One region of the Paenibacillus sp. GD4 genome, then DNA from elsewhere that is predicted to be linked to it. Evidence: a T-box and tRNA genes for the amino acid it is inferred to sense, from the RefSeq annotation. Region 1 holds a T-box; the other regions hold tRNA genes.
The links. A T-box is a leader RNA that pairs with one kind of tRNA and senses whether it is charged. The one in region 1 lies ahead of trpS (tryptophan--tRNA ligase), so its partner is inferred to be a tRNA-Trp.

Region 1 (4,889 bases):
GGAGGCTGTTCGTAAACTAGTTAATCAGTTAATGAAAGATGATGACGTAAAGTTAAGTATATGCTATGAGGCTGGCCCTACGGGGTTCGTCTTGTATCGATGGCTTTTGGAGATGTATGTGGAATGCAGCGTCATCGCACCAACAGACTTAGAGGGGAATACTCGAATAAAAACAGATAAGAGAGATGCTGTACGTCTAGCGCAGCTCTGGAGAGCAAATGAATTGACAGAGATCTATGTACCACGTCCCGAGGATGAAGCCTTGCGAGATTTGGTTCGGGCCAGGGAAGATGCCGTACAAGACAGGAATCGGCATAAACAGCGTTTAACCAAGTTTCTGCTTCGCCATCAGATCCACCCGCCCAAGGGCGTTCGAGTGTGGACTCAGCCATATGAAAATTGGTTAGATACTTTACGGTTTTCTCGGTGTTGTGAGGATATGGTATTCCAAGAATACCGAAACAGCATCCAAGAAGCTACGAACCGGATCCGAAGATATGAAGCGGAGATGGAGAAGCAAACGAGTGAAGGATGCCAAGCGACCATGATCCAAGCATTGCAGGGGCTCCATGGCGTTGCCCTAATTACAGCCGTTACTGTAGCTTCGGAACTTGGCCACATTGCAGGAAGATTCGCATCCCCTCAGCAGCTCATGAGTTATGTGGGGCTGGTGCCATCAGAACGTTCTAGCGGGGGGAGTCGTTGGCAAGGTGGGATAACGAAAGCTGGAAATGCCCATATACGTAGGGTATTGGTTGAAGCCGCCTGGAGCTATCGGAGCTCACCTGCCATACGGAAAACGCTGCGAGATAGGCAAAAAGGACTGAGTTCGGAAATTGTCAATATCTCCTGGAAAGCACAAAAGCGATTACACCACAAATACAAGAAGCTCCTTTTCAAAGGAAAGCACAAAGGAACCATCATCGCCGCAGTAGCCCGAGAGCTTATAGGTTTCATATGGGCCATAGCCAAGGAAGTAGATAAGCAAAAAAACAGCATCACAGCATAAAAAATAAGGGTATGATTGAATGAAAAAGGAAGTGATTCCGGCTTAGTGAGTTAGGCAATGCGTTACGTTACATTCTTTGGCTCGAGGGCAAAGTACTAAAGCAAGGCAGAGAGTAATAATCCGCGGAAATCACCTGCGCAAAGTCAATCTTTCAGGTAGTGCGGCTTCATGCGCGTCGTAAGTTTAGCAGGTAAGCTCTCTGGTCGTATACAATTCACTTGTGATAACCCACGAATATCAGGTTGCCAACCGGCGCAAAGAACCATTTTGCCCTCGTGCCAAGGAATGAAACTCATTCGAACCACAAGCTCAAATTAAAGAAAGACAGCAGGGAGCACGCCCCCTGCACCCCGTTACTCGCCGTAGGGCAGGGTCTGGCTTGATCAGCCAGACCGAAGTAAAAAAGTATGGGCAGAGTGAACCGCCTGTCAAAAAAGGCATTTGACAGGCTTACTTTAGAGCACTCCAAATCAAGGGTACGTGCTGAGCACTTGACGGTTTCGTTCATATCAGTTGATTTCATAACGTTACAGGGAGCATTTCCAGGCCGTGTTAAGCGCCGGGTACATTTAATTCGAGATCGACAACCTCCCTTGAACTGCAGAAATTAAGAATAGCTTTAGATGAGCGACTGCGTTTCAGAGGTAGTTATTCTTTAACGTTCAAAAAAGCCCAAGGAGAATTCTCCTTGAGCTTCTATTGATGAATCCCTTGCAATTAGCGAACTTGGCCTGCGAGTGCTTGCTCTGCGATTTGTACCAGACGACGAGTGATGTGACCACCGATTGCACCGGTATCACGAGTTGCCATGTAACCATAGTAGCCGTCTTGAGGGATTTGGATACCCAGTTCTTGAGCTACCTCATACTTCAATTGATCCAATGCTTGAGAAGCTTGTGGAACTACCAACACGTTGCTGCTGCGGGATTGACCTGCACCCATGTTCAGCACTCCTTTCAATTTTGGATGATGTCTTTGATGTATTTGCAAGCTTGCAAGCTTATTATGTGACGTATGCCGAAACTTATACGCAACTTTTTGAAAAAACTTTTTGAGTTTCAAATGTTACGCCCCGCAGGCGTACGGAAAGGCGGTGGAACATATGAATAAAGGACTAGCACTCTTCTTTGCCTTCGTCGGAACGGCATTGCTCGCGGCCATCAGCTACTTTATGGCCGCAGGCCGCCCGTGGATGGCTCTCCTGTTCGGCGGCATTTCGCTGCTTTTCATCGGAGCCGGCTTTATCATTAAAGCCAAATCGAGAAAAAAAGAAAGCTAAGCGACCGCTCCCGCCAGGGAGCCCGCTTAGCTTTCTTTTTTCTTAATCCTAGCCTATAGGACGACGTATCCCATTTTCTCCTTCACTTGCTTCACCATCAGCTCCGCTTGCTCGTTCGCACGCTCTTTGCCGCTGCGCAGCACATCGTACAGTTCACCTGAGGAACGAATTTGGCGATAACGCTCTTGCAGAGGCTCCAGCAGCCCCACGACAGCCTCAGCAAGATCCTTCTTAAACGGTCCGTAGCCCTGCCCTTCGTATTGCGCCTCAATTTCCGCCACGGACTTGTTCGCGCATTGCGAGTAGATGCTCATCAAATTGCTGACCTCAGGCTTATTCTGAGGATCATATTTCACTTCTCTTCCCGAATCCGTTACAGCCCGGCTCAGCTTCTTCCGGATGACATCCGGCGAATCGAGCAGTGCAATGAAGCTGCCAGGGTTAGGGCTGCTCTTGCTCATCTTCTTCGAAGCGTCGTCCAAGGACATGATCCTTGCTCCCACTTCCGGGGTGTAAGGCTGCGGAATCGTAAACGTCTCCCCGAAGCGAGTGTTGAACCGGTGCGCCAAGTCGCGCGTCAGCTCAAGATGCTGCTTCTGGTCGTCGCCTACCGGTACCAGATCCGCATTGTAGAGCAGAATGTCAGCCGCCATCAAGGACGGATAAGTGAACAGCCCTGCGCCGACCGACTCCTTGCCCGCGGACTTATCCTTGAACTGCGTCATTCGCTCCAGCTCTCCCATGTAGGTGAGCGTCGTCAGCAGCCATCCGAGCTCCGCATGGGCCTTCACCGAGGACTGCAGGAAAACGCTAGCCACCTTCGGGTCAATCCCCGCCGCCAAATAAAGGGCTGCTACCGCCTCCGTTTGCTCCTTCAGCGCAGCCGGGTCTTGAGGAACCGTAATGGCGTGAAGATCCACGACCATGAAATAGCAATCGTGGGTATGCTGCAGCTTCACGAAATTTTTCAAAGCGCCGATATAGTTCCCCAGTGTCAATTGCCCGCTGGGCTGCATACCGGACAATACTCTCAGCTTCGTCATCGTATATCACTCCTGTGAATGGATTTATTTCCTGGAACGCAAAAAGGTCTCTCCTCCGCAAGGGACGAGAGACCGTGGTGCCACCCTAATTCGCCGCACGCTAAGCCTGATTGCTGCCGCATGAGCCTTCGATACTCCTGTAACGGGGAGCGTCCGGATCGGTATACTGCTGCGCGGCAAGCAATCGCTCTTCATCCGGGCCCGGATATGCGCAGGTTCAACCTTCAGCTCAAGGATCCATTCGATCGGCCGCCACCCGCCGGTTCACACCACCCACCGGCTCTCTGCAGAGCGTCGCTTCCGTCTACTTATTCCTGTCATCGCTTTGTTAGAGAACATCTTAACGATCTCATCGCCGTTTGTCAAGAAGTGCATCCTTACTTTTTTTGTAAAGCTCATCCATAAAAACTCGTCCTATTCCTCTGTTCCCCTGCATACGTTATAATAATAATTATTACGAAAAACAAAAGGGAGACATGTCCATTGCAAACGATGATCCTTCGGTGGGGCACCAACCTTCTGACGGTGCTGTGCCTCGTAATGCTGTTTCTCATTTTTACGCAAAAGCAGCCTCCCGATCTGTCGTTCCTAAACGCAGACAACGTGCAAAGCTTCAAAACCTTGTTCCTCAGCATCATTCTTGAAGCCTTCCCGTTCGTCCTGCTCGGGGTGATCGTATCCGCGCTGCTCCAAATGTTCGTCTCCGAGCAAACGATTCGCCGTTTTACTCCGAAGAATCCGATCCTGGGCGTCTTGTTTGCCTGCGTAGTCGGAATTATCTTTCCTTTGTGCGAATGCGGAATGATTCCGGTCATCCGGCGCCTCATGAAGAAAGGAATGCCTGTCTACGTCGCCGTCGTCTTCATCCTGGTCGGGCCCATCATCAATCCGGTAGTGTACGCCTCCACCTTCATGGCGTTCCGCAGCCGTCCGGAGATCGCTTATTCTCGTATGGCTCTGGCATTTATCGTCGCCTTCGTCATCGGTCTCATCATTTACCGTTTTGTTAGAAACAACCCGCTCCGCGGATCCGCTGCAGAACCCAACAACGCCGTACATAACCATGCTCATGACCATCATGAGCATCACCACCACCATGGACACCACCATCATCATGAGCACCCTCCTGCCAAAACAAACCGTTTCCTCGCTACCTTCGGGCATGCTTCGGACGAATTTTTTGACATGGGCAAATATTTAATCTTCGGTGCGCTGCTGACGGCATTGATTCAAACCCTGGTTTCCAGAGAGAGCCTTGTGTCGATCGGTCAAGGGGAGGTCGTCTCCCATTTATTCATGATGGGCTTTGCTTATGTGCTTTCTCTCTGCTCCACCTCGGATGCATTTGTTGCCTCTTCCTTCGCAACTACGTTCTCGACAGGCTCCCTGCTAACCTTCCTGGTGTTCGGGCCTATGATCGATCTGAAAGGGACACTTATGATGTTATCGACCTTCAAGGTCCGGTTTGTCATTTTGTTGTCTTTGTTAACGGCAGTGACGGTGCTTGCCGCCTCATTGCTGTTCGAACGCTTCTTTTTCATGTAAAACCATTTCGTAA
Region 2 (4,889 bases), 140 kb from region 1:
TTGAATATGGCTACAGCATTCTCCCAGCCCTGCTCATCGGCTTAGGTGTCGGGTTTATATCCGGATTGTTTGGCATTGGCGGTGGCTCGCTTTTTGTGCCGGCTATGGTTCTGCTGTTTCGTTACCCGCCCCACGTTGCTACTGCTACCTCCATGTTCGTTATTTTCCTCTCCTCCCTCACAGGGACCTTCACCAAGCTAAGCTTAGGAGAGGTAGATCTATGGATGGTATTGGGGTTAGCTCCAAGTGCAATTGTCGGTGGCTGGCTCGGAGCCAAGATCGCCGGGAAGCTCAGCAGTAAAAAGCTGCTCTGGGTTCTGCGCATTACATTCCTTATTGTGGCTCTCAAAATGATTTATGAAGGCATTTTCTTAACCTGATACAGAAAGTCGCACAACACATGTTGTTTCAGGATAATCTCCCCGGTTTCGTCAAAAACTAAACCGACAATGCCAAAGGAGGAGAAGATCTTGGAGCGTTCTAACATGCGGTGTGCGACTTTTGCTTTCTTACTCCTTGCTATGACCTTATGCTCTTGTTCCCAAACAACGCGTCCTGCTCCACAGACATCACCTCAGCAGTCGAAGGAGTATTTCCCGGACGCGCTGCAGCAGCCTGACAATATGGTTTCTCCTCAATCGGAGGAGCGAATAGGTGCCTCACCCGTTTCGGAAGCCCCAAAGGTACTGCCGGAACAACCCGCACCGGTTCCGCAACCCGAAGCAGCGCCCGTTCCTGCCCCAATCAAGGAACCCAAACCGCCTGCTCCTCAAAAGCGTGAGAAAAAGCAAGAAAAGCCTGTCTCTCAACAGAAACAGGTCTCGTCAACAAGAAAGCTATCTTTATCTCAACTTGTTAGGAAGTACCCAGATCTCTTACTTTTAAAGGGCTCCTCAAGCTCCAAAAAAGTTGCCCTTACCTTTGACGACGCACCGGATACAACCTTTACTCCCCAAGTTCTGGATACATTGAAAAAACACAAGGTAAAGGCCACTTTCTTCCTTGTCGGAACTCAAGCGGCCAAGCATCCGGATATGGTAAAGCGGATTGTCAGCGAAGGTCATGTGATCGGAAACCATACATATGACCATAAGCTGCTTACGAAATTGTCGGATGATGCCTTCCAGCAGGAAATTATGAGAACCCAATCGATACTAGAGAAGCTCTGCGGCTATACACCACGTCTTATCCGACCACCTTATGGGGAAATCAGCGAATCCCAGCTGTTATGGGCCTCTGAGCATAATTACCGTATAGTCAATTGGAATGTGGATTCCAACGACTGGCGCCAGCTGTCAGAATCGCAAGTTTCAGACAATATTTTGAAACATACCAAAGCGGGTTCTATTGTGCTCCAGCATTCCGGCGGCGGTCCGGGACAAGATCTTTCCGGCACGGTGAACGCCCTGCCTCATGTCATCCAAACACTACAGTCACGCGGGTATAAGCTTGTCACGTTACCGGATCTGCTCGGCGAATCCAGGAAAAAGTAAGATTTCTTACATGGAAAAAAGCCCGGGAATCTTATTAGATAAGATTCTCGGGCTTTTGATGCCGGTGAAGGGACTCGAACCCCCACGGTTTCCCTCACGATTTTGAGTCGCGCGCGTCTGCCAATTCCGCCACACCGGCTAATGGCGTGCCCTAAGAGATTCGAACTCCTGACCTTTTGATTCGTAGTCAAACGCTCTATCCGGCTGAGCTAAGGGCACACAATATGAAGTTGCTAAAGTGCCGAAGACCGGACTTGAACCGGTACGGTGGTCACCCACCGCAGGATTTTAAGTCCTGTGCGTCTGCCGATTCCGCCACTCCGGCTTAAAAGAATGGAGGCGCCACCCAGATTCGAACTGGGGGTAAAGCTTTTGCAGAGCTCTGCCTTACCACTTGGCTATGGCGCCATGAAAAAAATTATGGAGCGGAAGACGGGACTCGAACCCGCGACCCTCGCCTTGGCAAGGCGATGCTCTACCACTGAGCCACTTCCGCATAATATAAAACTGGGGATCTAGGATTCGAACCTAGGCATGACGGAGTCAAAGTCCGTTGCCTTACCGCTTGGCTAATCCCCATCAAAGGTTTAATTAAAATGGGGCGATCGAAGGGAATTGAACCCTCGAATGTCGGAGCCACAATCCGATGCGTTAGCCACTTCGCCACGACCGCCACAGCTGAGACAGAAAAAAATTGGCAGGGGCAGCAGGAATCGAACCCACACCAAAGGTTTTGGAGACCTTTGTTCTACCTTTAAACTATGCCCCTAAATGAACTGGTGGAGGCTGATGGATTCGAACCACCGAACTCGTACGAGAACAGATTTACAGTCTGCTGCGTTTGGCCACTTCGCTAAGCCTCCAGGTAAAGCAATGGTGCCGCCGAGAGGACTTGAACCCCCAACCTACTGATTACAAGTCAGTTGCTCTACCAATTGAGCTACAGCGGCAAGTATGAAATTATAAAGGTGGCTCGGGACGGAATCGAACCGCCGACACGAGGATTTTCAGTCCTCTGCTCTACCGACTGAGCTACCGAGCCTAGTTAAAATAAAAAATGGCGGAGCCGACGGGATTCGAACCCGCGGTCTCCTGCGTGACAGGCAGGCATGTTAGGCCTCTACACCACGGCTCCGCAATAAAAATTGGTTGCGGGGGCAGGATTTGAACCTGCGGCCTTCGGGTTATGAGCCCGACGAGCTACCGGGCTGCTCCACCCCGCGTCGTGTAAATCTTATATGGTGGAGGCTGACGGGATCGAACCGCCGACCCTCTGCTTGTAAGGCAGATGCTCTCCCAGCTGAGCTAAGCCTCCAGGTATTGCTATGACCCGTAGGGGATACTCATCACTACGTGATGAGACTGCGAAGTATCGCTATCGAAGCTTATGCTCCGACGAACCCAAGGGTTCTCATTAAAGGGTATTGCTATGACCCGTAGGGGATTCGAACCCCTGTTACCTCCGTGAAAGGGAGGTGTCTTAACCCCTTGACCAACGGGCCTTATAACTCTTTCTTAATAAGGTATTGCTACGGAGAGAGAGGGATTCGAACCCTCGAGACGCTTGTGACGCCTACACGATTTCCAATCGTGCTCCTTCGGCCAGCTCGGACACCTCTCCATATGGCTCCCCGAACAGGACTCGAACCTGTGACAACTCGATTAACAGTCGAGTGCTCTACCAACTGAGCTATCAGGGAATAATGTTTCAAAGCGACTTGCGCCTTGAAAACTGGATTCGAAACTTCAGCAAATGTCATATGCTTTATAGGATAAGCCCTCGACCGATTAGTATTCGTCAGCTCCACACGTTGCCGCGCTTCCACCCCGAACCTATCTACCTCGTCGTCTACAAGGGGTCTTACATACTGGGAAATCTCATCTTGAGGGGGGCTTCACGCTTAGATGCTTTCAGCGCTTATCCCTTCCGTACTTGGCTATCCAGCCGTGCCTCTGGCGAGACAACTGGTACACCAGCGGTACGTCCATCCCGGTCCTCTCGTACTAAGGACAGCTCCTCTCAAATTTCCTACGCCCGCGACAGATAGGGACCGAACTGTCTCACGACGTTCTGAACCCAGCTCGCGTACCGCTTTAATGGGCGAACAGCCCAACCCTTGGGACCTACTTCAGCCCCAGGATGCGATGAGCCGACATCGAGGTGCCAAACCTCCCCGTCGATGTGGACTCTTGGGGGAGATAAGCCTGTTATCCCCAGGGTAGCTTTTATCCGTTGAGCGATGGCCCTTCCATTCGGTACCACCGGATCACTAAGCCCGACTTTCGTCCCTGCTCGACCTGTTTGTCTCGCAGTCAAGCTCCCTTATGCCTTTGCACTCTTCGAATGATTTCCAACCATTCTGAGGGAACCTTGGGGCGCCTCCGTTACTCTTTAGGAGGCGACCGCCCCAGTCAAACTGCCTACCTGACACTGTCCCCACACCAGCTAATGGTGCCAGGTTAGAACTCCGATACGATCAGGGTGGTATCCCAACGGCGCCTCCACCGAAGCTGGCGCTCCGGCTTCCTAGGCTCCCACCTATCCTGTACAGATCGTACCAAAGTCCAATATCAAGCTGCAGTAAAGCTCCATGGGGTCTTTCCGTCTTGTCGCGGGTAACCTGCATCTTCACAGGTATTAAAATTTCACCGGATCTCTCGTCGAGACAGCGCCCAAGTCGTTACGCCATTCGTGCGGGTCAGAATTTACCTGACAAGGAATTTCGCTACCTTAGGACCGTTATAGTTACGGCCGCCGTTTACTGGGGCTTCGGTTCACAGCTTCGGGTTTAACCCCTAACCGCTCCCCTTAACCTTCCAGCACCGGGCAGGCGTCAGCCCGTATACTTCGCCTTGCGGCTTCGCACAGACCTGTGTTTTTGCTAAACAGTCGCTTGGGCCTTTTCACTGCGGCCCCCTCGGGCTATTCACCCTACCGAGGCACCCCTTCTCCCGAAGTTACGGGGTCATTTTGCCGAGTTCCTTAACGAGAGTTCTTCCGAGCGCCTTAGCATGCTCTGCTCGCCTACCTGTGTCGGTTTGCGGTACGGGCACCTTCTCCCTGGCTAGAGGCTTTTCTTGGCAGCTTGAACTCATGACCTTCGCTACTTGAATTTCGCTCCCCATCACAGCCCAGCCTTACGGTTAGCGGATTTGCCTACTAACCAGCCTCGCTGCTTGGACGGACATCCATCAGTCCGCGTCACTATCCTTCTGCGTCACCCCATTGCTCATAACGGTTCACGGTGGTACAGGAATTTCAACCTGTTGTCCTTCGACTACGCCTTTCGGCCTCGCCTTAGGTCCCGACTTACCCTGAGCGGACGAACCTTCCTCAGGAACCCTTAGGCTTACGGCGGACAAGATTCTCACTTGTCTTTTCGTTACTCATACCGG
Region 3 (4,889 bases), 1.5 Mb from region 1:
CAAACTCTGAATGCCGCAGACTTTAACCCGGGAGTCAGACAGTGAGTGCTAAGATCCATTGTCAAGAGGGAAACAGCCCAGATCATCAGCTAAGGTCCCCAAGTGTGTGTTAAGTGGGAAAGGATGTGGAGTTGCAAAGACAACCAGGATGTTGGCTTAGAAGCAGCCACCATTGAAAGAGTGCGTAATAGCTCACTGGTCGAGTGACTCTGCGCCGAAAATGTAACGGGGCTAAACACACCACCGAAGCTATGGGTCCAATGATGGGCAGTAGGGGAGCGTTGTAACAGCAGTGAAGGTTGATCGTGAGGACAGCTGGAGCGGTTACAAGTGAGAATGCCGGTATGAGTAACGAAAAGACAAGTGAGAATCTTGTCCGCCGTAAGCCTAAGGGTTCCTGAGGAAGGTTCGTCCGCTCAGGGTAAGTCGGGACCTAAGGCGAGGCCGAAAGGCGTAGTCGAAGGACAACAGGTTGAAATTCCTGTACCACCGTGAACCGTTATGAGCAATGGGGTGACGCAGAAGGATAGTGACGCGGACTGATGGATGTCCGTCCAAGCAGCGAGGCTGGTTAGTAGGCAAATCCGCTAACCGAAAGGCTGGGCTGTGATGGGGAGCGAAATTTTAGTAGCGAAGGTCATGAGTTCAAGCTGCCAAGAAAAGCCTCTAGCCAGGGAGAAGGTGCCCGTACCGCAAACCGACACAGGTAGGCGAGCAGAGCATGCTAAGGCGCTCGGAAGAACTCTCGTTAAGGAACTCGGCAAAATGACCCCGTAACTTCGGGAGAAGGGGTGCCTCGGTAGGGTGAATAGCCCGAGGGGGCCGCAGTGAAAAGGCCCAAGCGACTGTTTAGCAAAAACACAGGTCTGTGCGAAGCCGCAAGGCGAAGTATACGGGCTGACGCCTGCCCGGTGCTGGAAGGTTAAGGGGAGCGGTTAGGAGCAATCCGAAGCTGTGAACCGAAGCCCCAGTAAACGGCGGCCGTAACTATAACGGTCCTAAGGTAGCGAAATTCCTTGTCAGGTAAATTCTGACCCGCACGAATGGCGTAACGACTTGGGCGCTGTCTCGACGAGAGATCCGGTGAAATTTTAATACCTGTGAAGATGCAGGTTACCCGCGACAAGACGGAAAGACCCCATGGAGCTTTACTGCAGCTTGATATTGGACTTTGGTACGATCTGTACAGGATAGGTGGGAGCCTAGGAAGCCGGAGCGCCAGCTTCGGTGGAGGCGCCGTTGGGATACCACCCTGATCGTATCGGAGTTCTAACCTGGCACCATTAGCTGGTGTGGGGACAGTGTCAGGTAGGCAGTTTGACTGGGGCGGTCGCCTCCTAAAGAGTAACGGAGGCGCCCCAAGGTTCCCTCAGAATGGTTGGAAATCATTCGAAGAGTGCAAAGGCATAAGGGAGCTTGACTGCGAGACAAACAGGTCGAGCAGGGACGAAAGTCGGGCTTAGTGATCCGGTGGTACCGAATGGAAGGGCCATCGCTCAACGGATAAAAGCTACCCTGGGGATAACAGGCTTATCTCCCCCAAGAGTCCACATCGACGGGGAGGTTTGGCACCTCGATGTCGGCTCATCGCATCCTGGGGCTGAAGTAGGTCCCAAGGGTTGGGCTGTTCGCCCATTAAAGCGGTACGCGAGCTGGGTTCAGAACGTCGTGAGACAGTTCGGTCCCTATCTGTCGCGGGCGTAGGAAATTTGAGAGGAGCTGTCCTTAGTACGAGAGGACCGGGATGGACGTACCGCTGGTGTACCAGTTGTCTCGCCAGAGGCACGGCTGGATAGCCAAGTACGGAAGGGATAAGCGCTGAAAGCATCTAAGCGTGAAGCCCCCCTCAAGATGAGATTTCCCAGTATGTAAGACCCCTTGTAGACGACGAGGTAGATAGGTTCGGGGTGGAAGCGCGGCAACGTGTGGAGCTGACGAATACTAATCGGTCGAGGGCTTATCCTATAAAGCATATGACATTTGCTGAAGTTTCGAATCCAGTTTTCAAGGCGCAAGTCGCTTTGAAACGCTATTCCCTGATAGCTCAGTTGGTAGAGCACTCGACTGTTAATCGAGTTGTCACAGGTTCGAGTCCTGTTCGGGGAGCCACTTATAAGGCCCGTTGGTCAAGGGGTTAAGACACCTCCCTTTCACGGAGGTAACAGGGGTTCGAATCCCCTACGGGTCACCACTAATATGGAGGCTTAGCTCAGCTGGGAGAGCATCTGCCTTACAAGCAGAGGGTCGGCGGTTCGATCCCGTCAGCCTCCACCATATAAGATTCACACGACGCGGGGTGGAGCAGCCCGGTAGCTCGTCGGGCTCATAACCCGAAGGCCGCAGGTTCAAATCCTGCCCCCGCAACCAATTTTTATTGCGGAGCCGTGGTGTAGAGGCCTAACATGCCTGCCTGTCACGCAGGAGACCGCGGGTTCGAATCCCGTCGGCTCCGCCATATAACAACCTGTGAGGGATGAGAACCCTTGGGTTCGTCGGAGCATAAGCTTCGGTAGCTTCACATCACAGTCTCGGAGTGCAACGAAGAGTATCCCGTCGGCTCCGCCATTTTTTATTTTAACTAGGCTCGGTAGCTCAGTCGGTAGAGCAGAGGACTGAAAATCCTCGTGTCGGCGGTTCGATTCCGTCCCGAGCCACTTTTATGCCGCTGTAGCTCAATTGGTAGAGCAACTGACTTGTAATCAGTAGGTTGGGGGTTCAAGTCCTCTCGGCGGCACCATTGTAATACCACGGAGGCTTAGCGAAGTGGCCAAACGCAGCAGACTGTAAATCTGTTCTCCTTGAGTTCGGTGGTTCGAATCCATCAGCCTCCACCAGTCTGTAGGGGCATAGTTTAAAGGTAGAACAAAGGTCTCCAAAACCTTTGGTGTGGGTTCGATTCCTGCTGCCCCTGCCAGTACCTTTGATAACGTGGCGGTCGTGGCGAAGTGGCTAACGCACCGGATTGTGGCTCCGGCATTCGAGGGTTCAATTCCCTTCGATCGCCCTTTAATCAGTAATGGGGATTAGCCAAGCGGTAAGGCAACGGACTTTGACTCCGTCATGCCTAGGTTCGAATCCTAGATCCCCAGTGTATCTCATGAGTCATTAGCTCAGTCGGTAGAGCACCTGACTTTTAATCAGGGTGTCGTAGGTTCGAGTCCTACATGACTCACTTTTTATGCGGTTGTGGTGGAATGGCAGACACGCTATCTTGAGGGGGTAGTGGGCGTACGCTCGTGGAGGTTCGAGTCCTCTCAACCGCACCATCAACTCTATATGCAGTCGTGGCGGAATTGGCAGACGCGCTAGATTCAGGTTCTAGTGGTGTAACAGCCGTGGAGGTTCGAGTCCTCTCGACTGCATCCTTGCGGAAGTGGCTCAGTGGTAGAGCATCGCCTTGCCAAGGCGAGGGTCGCGGGTTCGAGTCCCGTCTTCCGCTCCATATATGTGCCCTTAGCTCAGCCGGATAGAGCGTTTGACTACGAATCAAAAGGTCGGGAGTTCGAATCTCTCAGGGCACGCCATTAAAGCTTCATCGAATTGCAAAGTGAACTGGAAACAGATTCAGACGAAGGAGTTCGTCGGAGCTGCGCTTCGGTAGGAATACTACGCAGTCGGCCAAAGGCCGTATCTCTCAGGGCACGCTATGAAAGCTTTATATTAGTAACGGGACGTAGCTCAGCTTGGTAGAGCACCTGGTTTGGGACCAGGGGGTCGCATGTTCGAATCGTGTCGTCCCGATTCTTTCAAACGCACAACCATCTCTTTTTCATAAAGAGGTGGTTTTTTTATTATTTATTTTTTCTAAAATGTGTAATTTACCACTGGAAAACTTAGGTAAGTACGATATAATGTGATACGATGTGTATCAGACGTATCGGAGGGTAAACCAGTGAAATCAGTTCGTTGGCAAAAACTTAGAAAAACCATGGCTTCTACCATGACTGCCTTGCTGTTAACTACATCGGTGCTGCCGTCGGCAGCAGATGCTACAAGCAGTGGGGGAAATGTTGCAGAACCATACGGCGCTCAGTCCGTATCTAGTGTAGCTGCTGCAACTTACCGTCTGGCTGCGCCGCTGTCATGGAATCTGTTAAGTAAGCTGAATAACGGATTTCTAAGTATGGTGTATGCGGCTTCGGATTCACCGTATACCAAGCTGAGCTCGGATGAGCGGTATTTCGCTTTTATGACGTATGCTATGGATGATGAGCAAGCTACAGGCAGAAAGGTTATCGAGGTAGAAGATCGGCAAACAGGGCAATACCGCAGGGTCAAAACTCCGGATCTGACGGGGACGGTGCTGCATTTTGACATGTCACCGAATGGGCGTTATTTTGCTTATACATATGCGGAGGATTTCATCAGCGGCAAGGTAAAGGTATACAAATACGATAGAGAAATGGACTATTTAGAGCTTGTGAACGGAACGACCTCTTCTACAGAGTTCAGGATGAATGATCGGGATTACGTCTCAATCAATGCGGACGGTCGGTATATTGCGTTCGATACGGAGGCCGACGGACTTGTGGCCGGAGACACGGATGGAAAAGCGGATGTATACCTGTACGACGCTTTAGCTGCAGGCTCGAAGCTGACTAGAGTCAGCGTACCGAAGGAACAGACATGGAACAGTGCCAGCTGGGCGCCTTCAATAAGTGCGGATGGCAGTAAGCTTGCGTTCGTATCCAATACGAAGCTGACAGAAGATACGGATTTTATCGGTACAGAGAGTCTGTACTTCTTCGACCGTAACGCCTCGGCAGGCAATGAGCTGAAGCGTATTACGCAAGGGGAGTCGCCATCGATCAGCGGGGACGGAAGATATATTGCTTTTGCCACCTCAAAAACGAACTTGGTGCCGGGTGATACGAACAATAGGGATGACA

Region 2: it encodes a tRNA-Trp, which carries the amino acid that the T-box ahead of trpS (tryptophan--tRNA ligase) is inferred to sense. The anticodon was not compared.
Region 3: it encodes a tRNA-Trp, which carries the amino acid that the T-box ahead of trpS (tryptophan--tRNA ligase) is inferred to sense. The anticodon was not compared.

The regions. Positions count from the first base shown of each region.
Region 1 is NZ_JAVCYK010000001.1:3,441,256-3,446,144, reverse strand. Features, by position in the region: gene RAC89_RS16685 (IS110 family RNA-guided transposase) at 1-1,009, shown strand, start outside; gene RAC89_RS16680 (alpha/beta-type small acid-soluble spore protein) at 1,727-1,951, opposite strand; gene RAC89_RS16675 (hypothetical protein) at 2,112-2,288, shown strand; gene trpS (tryptophan--tRNA ligase) at 2,342-3,331, opposite strand; T-box leader at 3,389-3,661, opposite strand; gene RAC89_RS16665 (permease) at 3,824-4,876, shown strand.
Region 2 is NZ_JAVCYK010000001.1:3,304,250-3,309,138, reverse strand. Features, by position in the region: gene RAC89_RS15990 (sulfite exporter TauE/SafE family protein) at 1-380, shown strand, start outside; gene RAC89_RS15985 (polysaccharide deacetylase family protein) at 471-1,493, shown strand; tRNA gene RAC89_RS15980 (tRNA-Leu) at 1,553-1,632, opposite strand; tRNA gene RAC89_RS15975 (tRNA-Arg) at 1,636-1,712, opposite strand; tRNA gene RAC89_RS15970 (tRNA-Leu) at 1,733-1,818, opposite strand; tRNA gene RAC89_RS15965 (tRNA-Cys) at 1,828-1,901, opposite strand; tRNA gene RAC89_RS15960 (tRNA-Gly) at 1,915-1,989, opposite strand; tRNA gene RAC89_RS15955 (tRNA-Gln) at 2,001-2,072, opposite strand; tRNA gene RAC89_RS15950 (tRNA-His) at 2,091-2,166, opposite strand; tRNA gene RAC89_RS15945 (tRNA-Trp) at 2,189-2,262, opposite strand; tRNA gene RAC89_RS15940 (tRNA-Tyr) at 2,271-2,356, opposite strand; tRNA gene RAC89_RS15935 (tRNA-Thr) at 2,368-2,443, opposite strand; tRNA gene RAC89_RS15930 (tRNA-Phe) at 2,463-2,535, opposite strand; tRNA gene RAC89_RS15925 (tRNA-Asp) at 2,552-2,628, opposite strand; tRNA gene RAC89_RS15920 (tRNA-Met) at 2,640-2,716, opposite strand; tRNA gene RAC89_RS15915 (tRNA-Val) at 2,733-2,808, opposite strand; tRNA gene RAC89_RS15910 (tRNA-Glu) at 2,924-2,995, opposite strand; tRNA gene RAC89_RS15905 (tRNA-Ser) at 3,026-3,114, opposite strand; tRNA gene RAC89_RS15900 (tRNA-Asn) at 3,118-3,193, opposite strand; rRNA gene RAC89_RS15895 (23S ribosomal RNA) at 3,262-4,889, opposite strand, start outside.
Region 3 is NZ_JAVCYK010000001.1:1,930,977-1,935,865, reverse strand. Features, by position in the region: rRNA gene RAC89_RS09070 (23S ribosomal RNA) at 1-1,965, shown strand, start outside; tRNA gene RAC89_RS09065 (tRNA-Asn) at 2,034-2,109, shown strand; tRNA gene RAC89_RS09060 (tRNA-Glu) at 2,117-2,191, shown strand; tRNA gene RAC89_RS09055 (tRNA-Val) at 2,199-2,274, shown strand; tRNA gene RAC89_RS09050 (tRNA-Met) at 2,291-2,367, shown strand; tRNA gene RAC89_RS09045 (tRNA-Asp) at 2,379-2,455, shown strand; tRNA gene RAC89_RS09040 (tRNA-Phe) at 2,582-2,654, shown strand; tRNA gene RAC89_RS09035 (tRNA-Thr) at 2,662-2,737, shown strand; tRNA gene RAC89_RS09030 (tRNA-Tyr) at 2,750-2,834, shown strand; tRNA gene RAC89_RS09025 (tRNA-Trp) at 2,841-2,914, shown strand; tRNA gene RAC89_RS09020 (tRNA-His) at 2,932-3,004, shown strand; tRNA gene RAC89_RS09015 (tRNA-Gln) at 3,018-3,089, shown strand; tRNA gene RAC89_RS09010 (tRNA-Lys) at 3,100-3,172, shown strand; tRNA gene RAC89_RS09005 (tRNA-Leu) at 3,181-3,266, shown strand; tRNA gene RAC89_RS09000 (tRNA-Leu) at 3,279-3,362, shown strand; tRNA gene RAC89_RS08995 (tRNA-Gly) at 3,368-3,442, shown strand; tRNA gene RAC89_RS08990 (tRNA-Arg) at 3,448-3,524, shown strand; tRNA gene RAC89_RS08985 (tRNA-Pro) at 3,668-3,741, shown strand; gene RAC89_RS08980 (S-layer homology domain-containing protein) at 3,893-4,889, shown strand, end outside.